DNA from 2 places in the Actinomadura geliboluensis genome. Region 2 is predicted to be linked to the other one. Evidence: predicted binding sites of a transcription regulator. Region 2 holds the regulator's gene; the other holds the start of a gene.

Region 1 (5,947 bases), on a different contig from region 2:
GTCCACCGGCAACCTCGCCAACGCGGTCGCCGCCGCCGCGGCCCGCGCCGGGATCCGCAGCGCCGTGTTCGTCCCGTCCAACCTCGAAGCCCAGAAGATCATCACGACGGCCGTGTACGGCGGGACGTTCGTGACGGTCGACGGCAACTACGACGACGTCAACCGGCTCGCCTCGGAGATCGCCGGGGAGCAGGACGACTGGGCGTTCGTCAACGTCAACGTCCGGCCCTACTACGCCGAGGGCTCCAAGACGCTCGGCTACGAGATCGCCGAGCAGCTCGGCTGGCGGCTCCCGGACCAGATCGTCGTCCCGGTCGCGTCCGGCTCCCAGCTCACCAAGATCGACAAGGCGTTCCAGGAGCTGATCAAGCTCGGCCTGGTCGAGGACCGCCCGTACCGCGTGTTCGGCGCCCAGGCCGCCGGCTGCGACCCGGTCGCCGCCGCGTTCAAGGCCGGGCACGACGTCGTCCGCCCGGTGAAGCCGGACACGATCGCCAAGTCCCTCGCCATCGGCAACCCGGCCGACGGCCCCTACGTCCTGGACGTCGCCCGCCGCACCAACGGCGCCGTCGAGGATGTCACCGACGCCGAGGTCGTCGAGGGCATCCGCCTCCTCGCCCGCACCGAGGGCATCTTCGGCGAGACCGCCGGCGGCGTCACCGTCGCCACCCTCCGCAAGCTGATCGACGCGGGCACCCTCGACCCCGCCGCCGAGACCGTGATCATCAACTCCGGGGACGGGCTGAAGACCCTGGACGCCGTCGCCCCGGTCGTCGCACCGTCCGCGAACATCGCCCCGTCCCTGGAGGCGTTCCGCGCCGCCGGCCTCGCCTGAGAAAAGGAGCACCCATGAGCGTTTCCGTGCGCATCCCGACGATCCTGCGGACCTACACCGGCGGCGAGTCCGAGGTGAAGGCGGAGGGCGCGACCCTGCGCGCCGTCGTCGCCGACCTGGAGGCGAGCTACGCCGGCATCTCCGCCCGCATCCTGGACGACGCCGGCAAGATCCGCCGCTTCGTCAACGTCTACGTCGGCGACGAGGACGTCCGCTTCGCCGACGGCCTCGACACCGCCACCCCCGACGGCGCGCAGATCTCGATCATCCCCGCCGTCGCCGGAGGCTGACGCCCCGCCCGCCGCCCGGTCCCGTCCGCACGGGGCCGGGCGCGGGTCTACGATGGCGCGGTGCCAGCGGAACTGATCAACCTCGCCGACGACCTCGGGAACAGCGTCGTGCTGCGGGTGACGGGCCAGGAGAGCCACGGCCTCACCGGAGAGATCGAGGTCGGCAGCTATTTCGTCAGCGGCGGCATCAAAACCTGGCTGGACGCCGAAGACCTCACCGCCTGGGAAAAGGTCCTCGACACCCTGGCACAGGGAGGCGACGCCGCCTGGCGTGAGGGCCAGCGCGCGACCGAGATCCACCTGGAAATCGATGACTACGACCGCGTTCACGTGGCCGTAGTCGACTCGCACTCTTTCCTGGTGACCGTGGAACTCACGATCGAAGTCGCCGACGACTGGCTGGCGGACCACCGCGAACGCCTGGCGACCGTCCGCGCACTGCTCCCCGAATAAGGGACGCGCACCGATAGCCTCCACCGCGTGAGCGACGACATCCAGCAGGTTCAGCCACTCGACTCCGCGATAGCCGAAGAGTGGCTGCGCAAGACCGACGAGCCGGACCTGCGCGCCGTATCGGCTTCCAAACTCCGCGAGGGCCCGTGGTGGCACGTCAGCGTCTGGGTCATGGAATTCATCCGCACTGACCCCCTCGAATCCGAACTGCGCCACCGCATCGCCGACGCACTGAGCGCCGTCCCCGGCGTTACGGACGTCGAGGAGGAGGACCGCGAAGTCTGGACAGTGACCGGCGACCCGACGGGCAAGGCCCTGGTCGAAGCAGCAGCGCAGGTAGTGGACGATTTCTCCGACCAAACCCGCACCGCTCTCTAGCATCTCCGGCCCGACCGGGCCGGGCACAGCTACGCCGCCCGTGACTTCACGGATTACCGCGACTAGCGCACTCTCGACGAGTTCGCCCTGGAGGCAGCGCGCCCGGCATATCCCGACGGACCTCGACGACCCCGAACAAAGCGCCGACGAGATCCTCGCCTATCGTCCCATCGCCCTCTAATCCGGATCACGAGTTGCTCTGAAGCGCCGCTAGAAACTCATCTGCCGGCCCTTCTCAATGCGACCAGATTGACCGGGCAGACGTCGCCGCAAACGCGTTCTCCGAAAGCGCCCAAAAGCCAGGTGCCGAGCAACTGTCATTGAGTGACAAGGTGAGCATCCGTCCGTCGAGAACCAGTTCGTGCGTGAACTCGTTAATGAGCCGCCTCGTTCGCTGACGGACGGCAGCAAGCCAGGATGCGCTCATCGATCAACGTTCCGAACTTCGGGGGCTTCGCCGATGCCCGCGCGGTGGCGGCGGCAGCGGAGCAGGCGGGATGGCTACGCCCCGCCAGCGGAGGAGGTACGCAACCTCGTCTCCTACGTGCACGGGCAGCGTGCGTCCCTACAGGACCGGCCCACGAGGCTGTCCGTTCCGTGACTGTTCCGTGCCACCCGGGGCACGGCCAGAGGCGACGGGCTAGGCTTACCTCCCGGAAGGGGAGTATCCCCAAAGTGGCGAGCCCGTCATCACGTCCGTCCATGGCGGACCGGGCCGTTCGGCCGTGGCGTTCGCACGGCGGGAGAGACCTTCGGAGCTGCTTTTCTGCTGCCCGGAGGTCTTCATGGGCGAGGCCCAGAATAATTTCGGAAACATCGCGCTGCTCCCCGGGCTCGGGGCGTGTCTTGTCGCTCTGATCCTCTTCACTCTCATCGCCGTCGTCATCGTCCCGGCGGTGTGGTCGAGGACGCCGGAGCGACGCGAGGCGGCGTTGGTCGTGCTTCGCCTGCTCCTCCGTCACCTGTCCGAGCGGAGGGCGGCTCGCATCAAGCGAGGGTCGAGTTCCTCGCGGCGCCGCTCCTGACCGTCGCGGCGCGGCCGCCGGCGCGTCCGGTAGCGGCCTGGACCCCTCCCACCTCCGCTGCCGAACGCGCGGAACAGGACGTCGTTGCCGCTGGACGAGCACGTTCAGAGGGGCGCGGCGACACACCCGTGAGACTCCCGGAAAAGCTCCCGTCGCAGGTGAGAACGGGTCTGGACGGGTAGGTGAACCTTCCCCCGGCGAGGATGTGTGGCGCTTGCACTCGGCAGGGTAGAGTGCTAAACAAACGGTTGGCACTCTGCTGTGGAGAGTGACAGCTTCACAGTCTGGGTCGGGGCGATGAGGCCTCAGTCCGGCGGCGGAATGGAAGTCGTCGGCGGGGGCCGTCCGTCGCGGGCGTCGGCTCGATCCGTCTAAGCCACCTTGTTCCGGGAGGACTGGAGCCTATGGCTGCAAAGATGATCGCGTTCGACGAGGAGGCCCGTCGCGGTCTCGAGCGCGGCATGAACCAGCTGGCCGATGCCGTAAAGGTGACCCTTGGTCCGAAGGGTCGCAACGTCGTGCTGGAGAAGAAGTGGGGCGCCCCCACGATCACCAACGACGGTGTGTCGATCGCCAAGGAGATCGAGCTCGAGGACGCGTGGGAGAAGATCGGCGCGGAGCTCGTCAAGGAGGTCGCCAAGAAGACCGACGACGTCGCGGGTGACGGCACCACCACCGCGACCGTGCTGGCCCAGGCGCTGGTGCGCGAGGGTCTGCGGAACGTGGCCGCGGGCGCGAACCCGATGTCGCTGAAGCGGGGCATCGAGGCCGCGGTCGAGCGGGTCAGCGAGGAGCTGTCCAAGCTGGCCAAGGACGTGGAGACCAAGGAGCAGATCGCCTCCACGGCGTCCATCTCCGCGGGCGACCCGCAGATCGGCGAGATGATCGCCGAGGCGATGGACAAGGTCGGCAAGGAAGGCGTCATCACGGTCGAGGAGAGCCAGACCTTCGGTCTGGAGCTCGAGCTCACCGAGGGGATGCGCTTCGACAAGGGCTACATCTCGCACTACTTCGTGACCGACCCCGAGCGGATGGAGGCGGTCCTCGAGGACCCGTACATCCTGATCGTTCAGGGCAAGGCGTCGGCCAACAAGGACCTGCTGCCCGTCCTCGAGGGCGTCATGCAGTCCGGCAAGCCGCTGCTGATCATCGCGGAGGACGTCGAGGGCGAGGCCCTGGCCACCCTGGTCGTCAACAAGATCCGCGGGATCTTCAAGTCCGTGGCCGTGAAGGCCCCGGGCTTCGGCGACCGCCGCAAGGCCATGCTGGGCGACATCGCCACGCTGACCGGCGGCCAGGTCATCAGCGAGGACGTGGGTCTCAAGCTCGAGAACACCACGACCGACATGCTGGGCCGCGCCCGCAAGGTCGTCATCACCAAGGACGAGACCACCATCGTGGACGGCGCCGGTGACGCCAACGAGATCGCGGGCCGGGTCAACCAGATCCGCACCGAGATCGACAACACCGACTCCGACTACGACCGCGAGAAGCTCCAGGAGCGCCTGGCCAAGCTCGCGGGCGGTGTCGCGGTCATCAAGGCCGGCGCCGCGACGGAGGTCGAGCTCAAGGAGCGCAAGCACCGCATCGAGGACGCCGTCCGCAACGCCAAGGCCGCGGTCGAGGAGGGCATCGTCCCCGGCGGTGGCGTCGCGCTGCTGCAGGCCGGCACCAAGGCGTTCGACAAGCTGGAGCTCGCGGGCGACGAGGCCACCGGTGCCAACATCGTCAAGCGCGCTCTGGAGGAGCCGCTGAAGCAGATCGCCGTGAACGCCGGCCTCGAGGGCGGCGTCGTGGTGGAGCGGGTCCGCAACCTCACCCCGGGTGAGGGCCTGAACGCCGCCACCGGCGAGTACGTCAACATGTTCGAGTCGGGCATCCTCGACCCGGCCAAGGTGACCCGGTCCGCGCTGCAGAACGCCTCGTCGATCGCCGCGCTGTTCCTGACCACCGAGGCCGTCATCGCCGAGAAGCCCGAGAAGAACCCGGCCCCGGCGGGCGGCATGCCCGACGCCGGCGGCATGGACTTCTGATCGGCGACGCGTAACCGACGCGACATGAGAGGGGCGGCCCCGCGGGCCGCCCCTTTTGTGCGCCCGGCGTCCGGAGGACCATCACGGCGGACGAGGGCGGGAGGCGGTGCGGCACCGGTTCCGCGAGCCGTGGTGGTGCTGCCATCATTCGGGCGCATGACCGACCTGTTCAACTCCCCGGTACTGCGAATCGACCAGCCGCGCGGCGCGCCGGCGGCCCGTTCCCGGTACAAGGTCTCCGACGGCCGCGGGAGGCTGCTCGCCGCGGCGGAGGAGCGCGATGTGTCGCTGCTCCGGCAGGCGGTCAGGACGGCCCTCGGCGGCAGCGACGGCCGCCGGATCGTCCATGTCGAGGACGCCCGGGGCGTCCCGCTGCTCATCGTGGACAAGGAGAACAAGAGAAGGACCCGGGTGAACACCGCCGAGGGCGTCCACATCGGGTCGGTGCAGAACCGCGAGCGCTACGACTACGCGCTGCTGGACGCGGCGGAACGTCCCATCGGCCACCTGAACGGCAGCCGATTCGGCCGCAAGTTCCCAGTGCTGGACGTCCACGGGAACCACGTCGCGCAGCTCGACAAGAAATGGAAGGGCGCCGCCACGGAGGCGCTGACGACCGCCGACCGGTACTCGCTGGAGATCTTCCGGCCGCTCGCCGACCCGCTCCGGGTCCTGGTGGTCGCCGCCCCGCTCGCGATCGACCTGATGCTGTACGAGTCCAAGGACTGGCCGATCGAATGACCCGTCCACTGGCGGCGACCTGGTCCTCCTGATGGGCGGAGCCCCGAGCCCAAGCCGAGCAAGCGATCACCACATCGGCCGGAGGGTGGCCCCACGGCCTGCTCAGAGCGCGCTTGACCGGAACAGAAGTATTTCTCGAAGGATGCCTTGACTCCCGTTCCCGCAGGTCAGCGACCCGCCGTCCGGGCCCGG
Region 2 (5,947 bases):
CCGGGCGGCCGCCGGCCGCGGCGAACCGCTCCAGCTCCGCCTCGGTGATGCCGCCTTCGGGGCCCACCACGAGCACGATGTCGCCGTCCGCCGGCGGTTCCACCCCGCTCAGCGGCGCGTCGGCCTCCTCATGCAGGACGAGGGCCAGTGACGCGGCGGCGACCCGCGCGGCGACGTCCTCGGTGGACGCCAGCTCCGGCACCTCGGGCAGCCGGGTGCGCCGCGCCTGCTTGGCGGCCTCGCGGGCGGTCGCGCGCCAGCGGCCGAGGGCCTTGTCGCGGCGCTCCGGGCGCCACCGGGTGACGCAGCGCTCCGCCGCCCACGGGACGATCACGTCCACGCCGACCTCGGTCATGGTCTCGACGGCCAGCTCGCCCCGCTCGCCCTTCGGAAGCGCCTGGACGACCACGATGCGCGGCGCGGGCGGCGGCTCCCGGTGCCGGGCCAGCACGTCCAGGGTGAGGGACGCGCGGTCGGCGGCGGTGACGACGCACTCGGCCAGCAGGCCGGCGCCGTCGGTCAGGTCGACCCGCTCACCGGGCCGCAGCCGCCGCACGGCCGCCGCGTGCCGCCCTTCGGGGCCGTCCAGGACGACCGTGCCGCGCTCCAGCGCGTCCGCCCCGGCGAGGAACACCGGCGGGCTCATGTGGGCCTCTCAATGCTCGGAACCGCCGCGGCGGCCCTCCCGGTAGGCCGCCGCCACCTCGCTTCAGTGCTGGTTGAAGACGTCCTTGATGCGTGAGAACACGCCGCTGCGCTGGCCGGGGGCGAACTTGCCGGGCGGGCGCTCCTCGCCGCGCAGGGCGGCGAGGCGGCGGAGCAGCTCCTCCTGCTCCTCGTCGAGCCGGCCCGGCGTCTCCACGTTCACGTGGATCATCAGGTCGCCGCGACCGCTCTCGTTGAGGTGCCGGACACCCCGGTTGTAGAGCGTGATCACCTGACCCGACTGCGTGCCGGGCTTGATGTCGACGCTCTCGGCGTCGTCCAGCGTCTCGATGGTGACGCTGGTACCGAGCGCCGCCGCCGTCATCGGGATCTCGACCGTGCAGTGCAGGTCGTCGCCCTCCCGCTCGAAGATCGGGTGCGGCTTCTCCACGATCTCCAGGAACAGGTCGCCGGGCGGGCCGCCGCCCGGGCCGACCTCGCCCTCGCCCGCGAGCTGGATGTGGATGCCGTTCTCCACCCCGGCCGGGATCTTCACCTTGACGGTGCGCCGGGTGCGGACCCGGCCGTCGCCCGAGCACTCGGTGCACGGGTTGCGGATCACCGACCCGAACCCGCCGCACGCCGGGCACGGCCGCGCCGTCATGACCTGGCCGAGGAACGAGCGCTGGACCTGCTGGACCTCGCCGCGGCCGTGGCAGGTCTCGCACGTCTCCGGGTGGGTGCCCGGCGCGCAGCCGGACCCGTCGCAGGTGGCGCAGGCCACCGCGGTGTCGATGGACAGCTCGCGGGTCGTGCCGAACGCGGTCTCGGCGAGGTCGAGCTCGACCCGCAGCGTCGCGTTGCGGCCGCGCCGCGCCCGCGACCGCGGGCCGCGCTGGGTGGCCGTCCCGAAGAAGGCGTCCATGATGTCGCTGAACGGGAACCCGGCCCCGCCGAACCCGCCGGCCCCCGCGCCCGCCCCGGACGCGAACGGGTCCGCGCCGAGGTCGTACATCTCCCGCTTCTTGGGGTCGGAGAGCACCTCGTACGCCTGGGTGATCTCCTTGAACTTCTCCTGGGTCTCCGGATCCGGGTTGACGTCGGGGTGAAGCTCCCGCGCCAGCCGGCGGTAGGCCTTCTTCACCTCGTCGGCGCTGGCGTCGCGCCGGACCCCCAGGGTCGCGTAGTAGTCGTTCGCCACCTTACGACCCCGCCAGGATCTGTCCCACGTAGCGTGCCACTGCCCGTACCGCTCCCATCGTGCTGGGGTAATCCATGCGTGTAGGCCCGAGTACTCCGAGCCTGGCCAAGGTGAGGTCGCCGACCCCGTAGTCCGCGGCGACCACCGAGGTCGATCGGAGCCCCAGGTCGGGGTTCTCGGTGCCGATCCGCACCGTAACTGTAGAGGAGTCGCCGGTCTCGCCGAGCAGCCTCATCAGCACCACCTGCTCCTCCAGCGCCACCAGGACCTCCCGCAGGCTCTGCGAGAAGTCGACGGCGGCGAGGTTGGCCGCCCCGGCGAAAACGATCTTCTCCTCGTGCTTCTCGACGAGCGTCTCCAGCAGCACCGACAGCACCGCCGCCGCGACCGGCCGCTCGTCCGGCCCCACCTTCTCCGGAAGGTCGGCGACGGCCGTCGGCACGTCGCCGAGGCCGAGCCCGTCCAGGCACGTGTTGAGCAACGCCCGCAGGTGCCCGATCGATTCCTCGGAGATCGCGGCCGGCGTCTCGATGACCCGCTGCTCCACCCGCCCGGTGTTGGTGATCAGGACGAGCAGCAGCCGCCCCTCGGCGACCGGGACCAGCTCGACGTGCCGCACCGACGAGCGGGTCAGCGACGGGTACTGGACGACGGCGACCTGCCGGGTGAGCTGCGCGAGCAGCCGCACCGTGCGGCTGACCACGTCGTCCAGGTCGTAGGCGCCGGACAGGAACGTCTCGATCGCGCGCCGCTCGGCGACCGACAGCGGCTTGATCGTCGACAGCCGGTCGACGAACAGCCGGTAGCCCTTGTCGGTCGGGACGCGCCCGGCGCTCGTGTGCGGCTGGGTGATGTAGCCCTGCTCCTCCAGCACCGCCATGTCGTTGCGGATGGTCGCGGGCGACACACCGAGGTTGTGCCGGTCCGCCAGGGCCTTCGACCCCACCGGCTCGTTGGTGGAGACGAAGTCCTCGACGATGGCGCGCAGGACGGCGAGCTTGCGGTCGTCCAGCACGGCGTCACCTCCCTCGTCCGGTCGGCCGTTCCGCTGGCACTCCATACTCTAGAGTGCCAATTGTACGGCCCCGCACCCCCGATCGGAGTGCCCGCGCACTCCCCGCACGGCGGCGCGATCCTATCCGTATCGGACGCGGACGCCACGCCGAGGGACGAGGGGCGACACCGCCGGGCCGTCCCGCCGGGTTAATGTGCGGACCCGTGCGCAGTAAGGACTACGGAAACGACGTGCTCGCCGGCGACTGGCGCAGGCCGCGCAAGGGGCAGATCCCGGAGGTCCCCGCCGAGCCGGGGCTCGTCGCCGAGGACCCCGGCAGCGGCTTCTGCGGCGCGGTCGTCGGCTGCGACAAGTTCGGCGTCACGCTGGAGGACCGGTTCGGCAAGCGGCGCGTGTTCCCGCTGGCGAAGGCGGGCTTCCTGATCGACGGCAAGCCGGTCACCCTGGTCAGGCCCGCCGCGGCGCCCAAGGGGCCGGCGCGGTCGGCGTCCGGCTCGATCGCCGTCCAGGGGCTGCGCGCCCAGGTGGCCAAGGAGAGCCGCATCTACGTGGAGGGCGTCCACGACGCCGAACTGGTCGAGAAGATCTGGGGCCACGACCTGCGCGTCGAAGGCGTCGTCGTGGAGTACCTCGAAGGCGTCGACGACCTGCCCGCGATCGTCGAGGAGTTCGGCCCGGACGCCGACCGCCGCCTCGGCGTCCTGGTCGACCACCTGGTGGAGGGGTCCAAGGAGTCCCGGATCGCCGCGCGGGTGTCGTCCCCGCACGTCCTGATCACCGGCCACCCGTTCATCGACATCTGGGAGGCGGTGAAGCCCGCCGCCGTCGGCATCCGCGCCTGGCCCCGCATCCCCCGCGGCATCCCGTGGAAGGAGGGCGTCATCGCCGAACTCGGCTGGGGCGACGACACCGGCGCCGCCTGGAAGCGGATCCTGAACTCGGTCGACAGCTACACCGACCTGGAACCCGCCCTTCTGGGCCGGGTGGAAGAACTGATCGACTTCGTGACTGTATGACCCAGGGGGGCGACCCCCTGGAACCCCCGTTGCGAGCCGGTCGATCCTCACGCCACGGTTCCGGTTCTTGTGACCGTGCGGGTCTCCTCGTGGCGCTGCGGTCGACCGGCTCGGCGGGCAGACCCGCTGCGCTCGCTGGCGCTCGCTCCGCGTGCCTGCCCGTGGTCGGTGGCTGGGGTTCGCTTTAGGTGAGGTCGCGGACTACTGCGTCGGCCAGGAGGCGGCCCTTGAGGGTTAGGACGGCTCGGCCTTCCTCGTAGGGGGCCGGTTCTAGTAGGCCCTCGTCGATCGCCCGGCGGACGGCCTTGTCGTCCAGGAGGGTCGTGGGGCAGCCCTGGGCGAGGCGTAGTTCGAGCATGACGCGCTCGATGTGGCGGTCGTCGTCGGTGAGGATCTCCCTCGCATGGGCCGGGGTCGTGCCCTCGGCCAGGCGGGACGCGTAGGCCGCGGGGTGCTTGACGTTCCACCAGCGGGTTCCGCCGACGTGGCTGTGCGCGCCCGGGCCGACGCCCCACCAGTCGGCGCCCGTCCAATAGAGCATGTTGTGGCGGCAGGCGGCGGCCGGGTCGGACGCCCAGTTGGAGATCTCGTACCAGTGCAGACCGTGGCCGCCGAGCATCTCGTCGGCGATGAGGTAGCGGTCGGCCATGGCGTCGTCGTCCGGCGCGGTCAGCTCGCCCCGCCGCACCTGGGCGGCCAGGCGGGTGCCCTCCTCGACGATCAGCGCGTACGCCGACACGTGGTCGGGCTCGGACGCGAGGGCCGCCTCCAGGGAGGCCCTCCAGTCGTCGTCGGTCTCCCCCGGCGTCCCGTAGATGAGGTCGAGGTTGATGTGCTCGAAGCCCGCCTTGCGCGTCCACTCGACGACCTGCGGGACGCGTCCGGGTGTGTGGGTGCGCTCCAGCACCGCCAGGACGTGCTCGCGCGCGCTCTGCATCCCGTAGGAGATGCGGGTGAACCCGGCCTCCCGGAGCTTGGCCACGTACGCCTCGTCCACCGACTCGGGGTTGGCCTCCGTCGTCACCTCCGCGCCCGGAGCGAGCCCGAACTCGGCGTCGATGGCGTCCAGGACGCGCCCCAGGTCGCCCGGCGGGAGCAGCGTCGGCGTACCGCCGCCCACGAAGACCGTCTCCACGGGGAGATCCGCGTCACCGAGGACGCGCCGGGCCATCCGCACCTCGCCGATGGCGGTGTCGGCGTAGGAGTCGCGGCTCGCCCCCGGACCCAGCTCCGTCGCCGTGTAGGTGTTGAAGTCGCAGTACCCGCACCGCGTCACGCAGAAGGGCACATGGACGTAGAAGGCGAACGGGCGGTCCCCCAGGCCGTCCAGCGCACTGCCGGGCAGCGCGCCGTCGGCCGGTACGGGATCTCCGTCGGGAAGCGTTGAGGGCACCCTTCAAGTCTGCCCCGCCCGACCGGCTGCTCAGGACTCGTCGAGCTTCGCGCGGAGCCAGTCCGGGATGTGGGCGGCCGTGCGGGGGAAGCGGTCGAGGTCCTGGGCGTAGGCGGAGGCCGTCAGGGGCGGGGTGAAGTCCGGTTCGCCGTCGTAGTCGAACTCGGCGCTGAACCGGCCGGAGCGCTCGATCTGGAGGCGGGCGGTGAACCAGGCGCCCTTGCCGGCGCGGTACATGACGCGGCGCAGCTCGTCCATCCTGCCGATGGCCTGCCCGGGCGGGACGGCGGTGCGGCGGCCGCCATCGGCGTCCTCGACCTCCAGCGAGGCGCTGTCGATGCCGACGGTCGCGCGGAACGCGAAGTCGAGCCGCTCCCAGCCGTCGGGGGCGGCGGAGCGCAGCGCACGGACGGCGCCGTTCACCGTTTCCCGTTCCTTCGCAGAACGCAGTACCTGCTCGGGGTGGGTCACGCTACCTCCGGGAGGTCGGGTCAGACCGTCTGGCCGCTGTTCCGACCGTACCTACATACGGGCCCAGGTCGAGCAACCGCCGCCGTGTCGTCCGGAAACCACGCGCCGGACGGCCGGAATGCAGCGTGCCGCCCCTCTTGGGTGGATAGTGTCAACGGGATGGTGGACGAGGGTGCGACCGAGCGTGGACGGGCGCCGGCGCGGGT

What was found. The regulator HrcA, encoded in region 2, represses chaperone genes, less so after heat shock. The targets are predictions, from matches to a motif close to TTGGCACTCTCNNNNNGAGAGTGCCAA.
Region 1: groL (chaperonin GroEL) is a predicted target of HrcA. The motif match lies at 3,230-3,256, and genes of this name have one in related genera.

The regions. Positions count from the first base shown of each region.
Region 1 is NZ_JBICUA010000025.1:38,199-44,145, forward strand. It holds gene thrC (threonine synthase) at 1-835, shown strand, start outside; gene ACGFI1_RS44265 (MoaD/ThiS family protein) at 850-1,125, shown strand; gene ACGFI1_RS44270 (DUF5959 family protein) at 1,186-1,578, shown strand; gene ACGFI1_RS44275 (hypothetical protein) at 1,606-1,956, shown strand; gene groL (chaperonin GroEL) at 3,386-5,014, shown strand; gene ACGFI1_RS44285 (phospholipid scramblase-related protein) at 5,171-5,755, shown strand.
Region 2 is NZ_JBICUA010000001.1:744,707-750,653, forward strand. It holds gene ACGFI1_RS03540 (16S rRNA (uracil(1498)-N(3))-methyltransferase) at 1-646, opposite strand, end outside; gene dnaJ (molecular chaperone DnaJ) at 710-1,846, opposite strand; gene hrcA (heat-inducible transcriptional repressor HrcA) at 1,848-2,861, opposite strand; gene ACGFI1_RS03555 (DUF3097 domain-containing protein) at 3,065-3,877, shown strand; gene hemW (radical SAM family heme chaperone HemW) at 4,062-5,270, opposite strand; gene ACGFI1_RS03565 (antitoxin YezG family protein) at 5,301-5,693, opposite strand; gene ACGFI1_RS03570 (hypothetical protein) at 5,901-5,947, shown strand, end outside.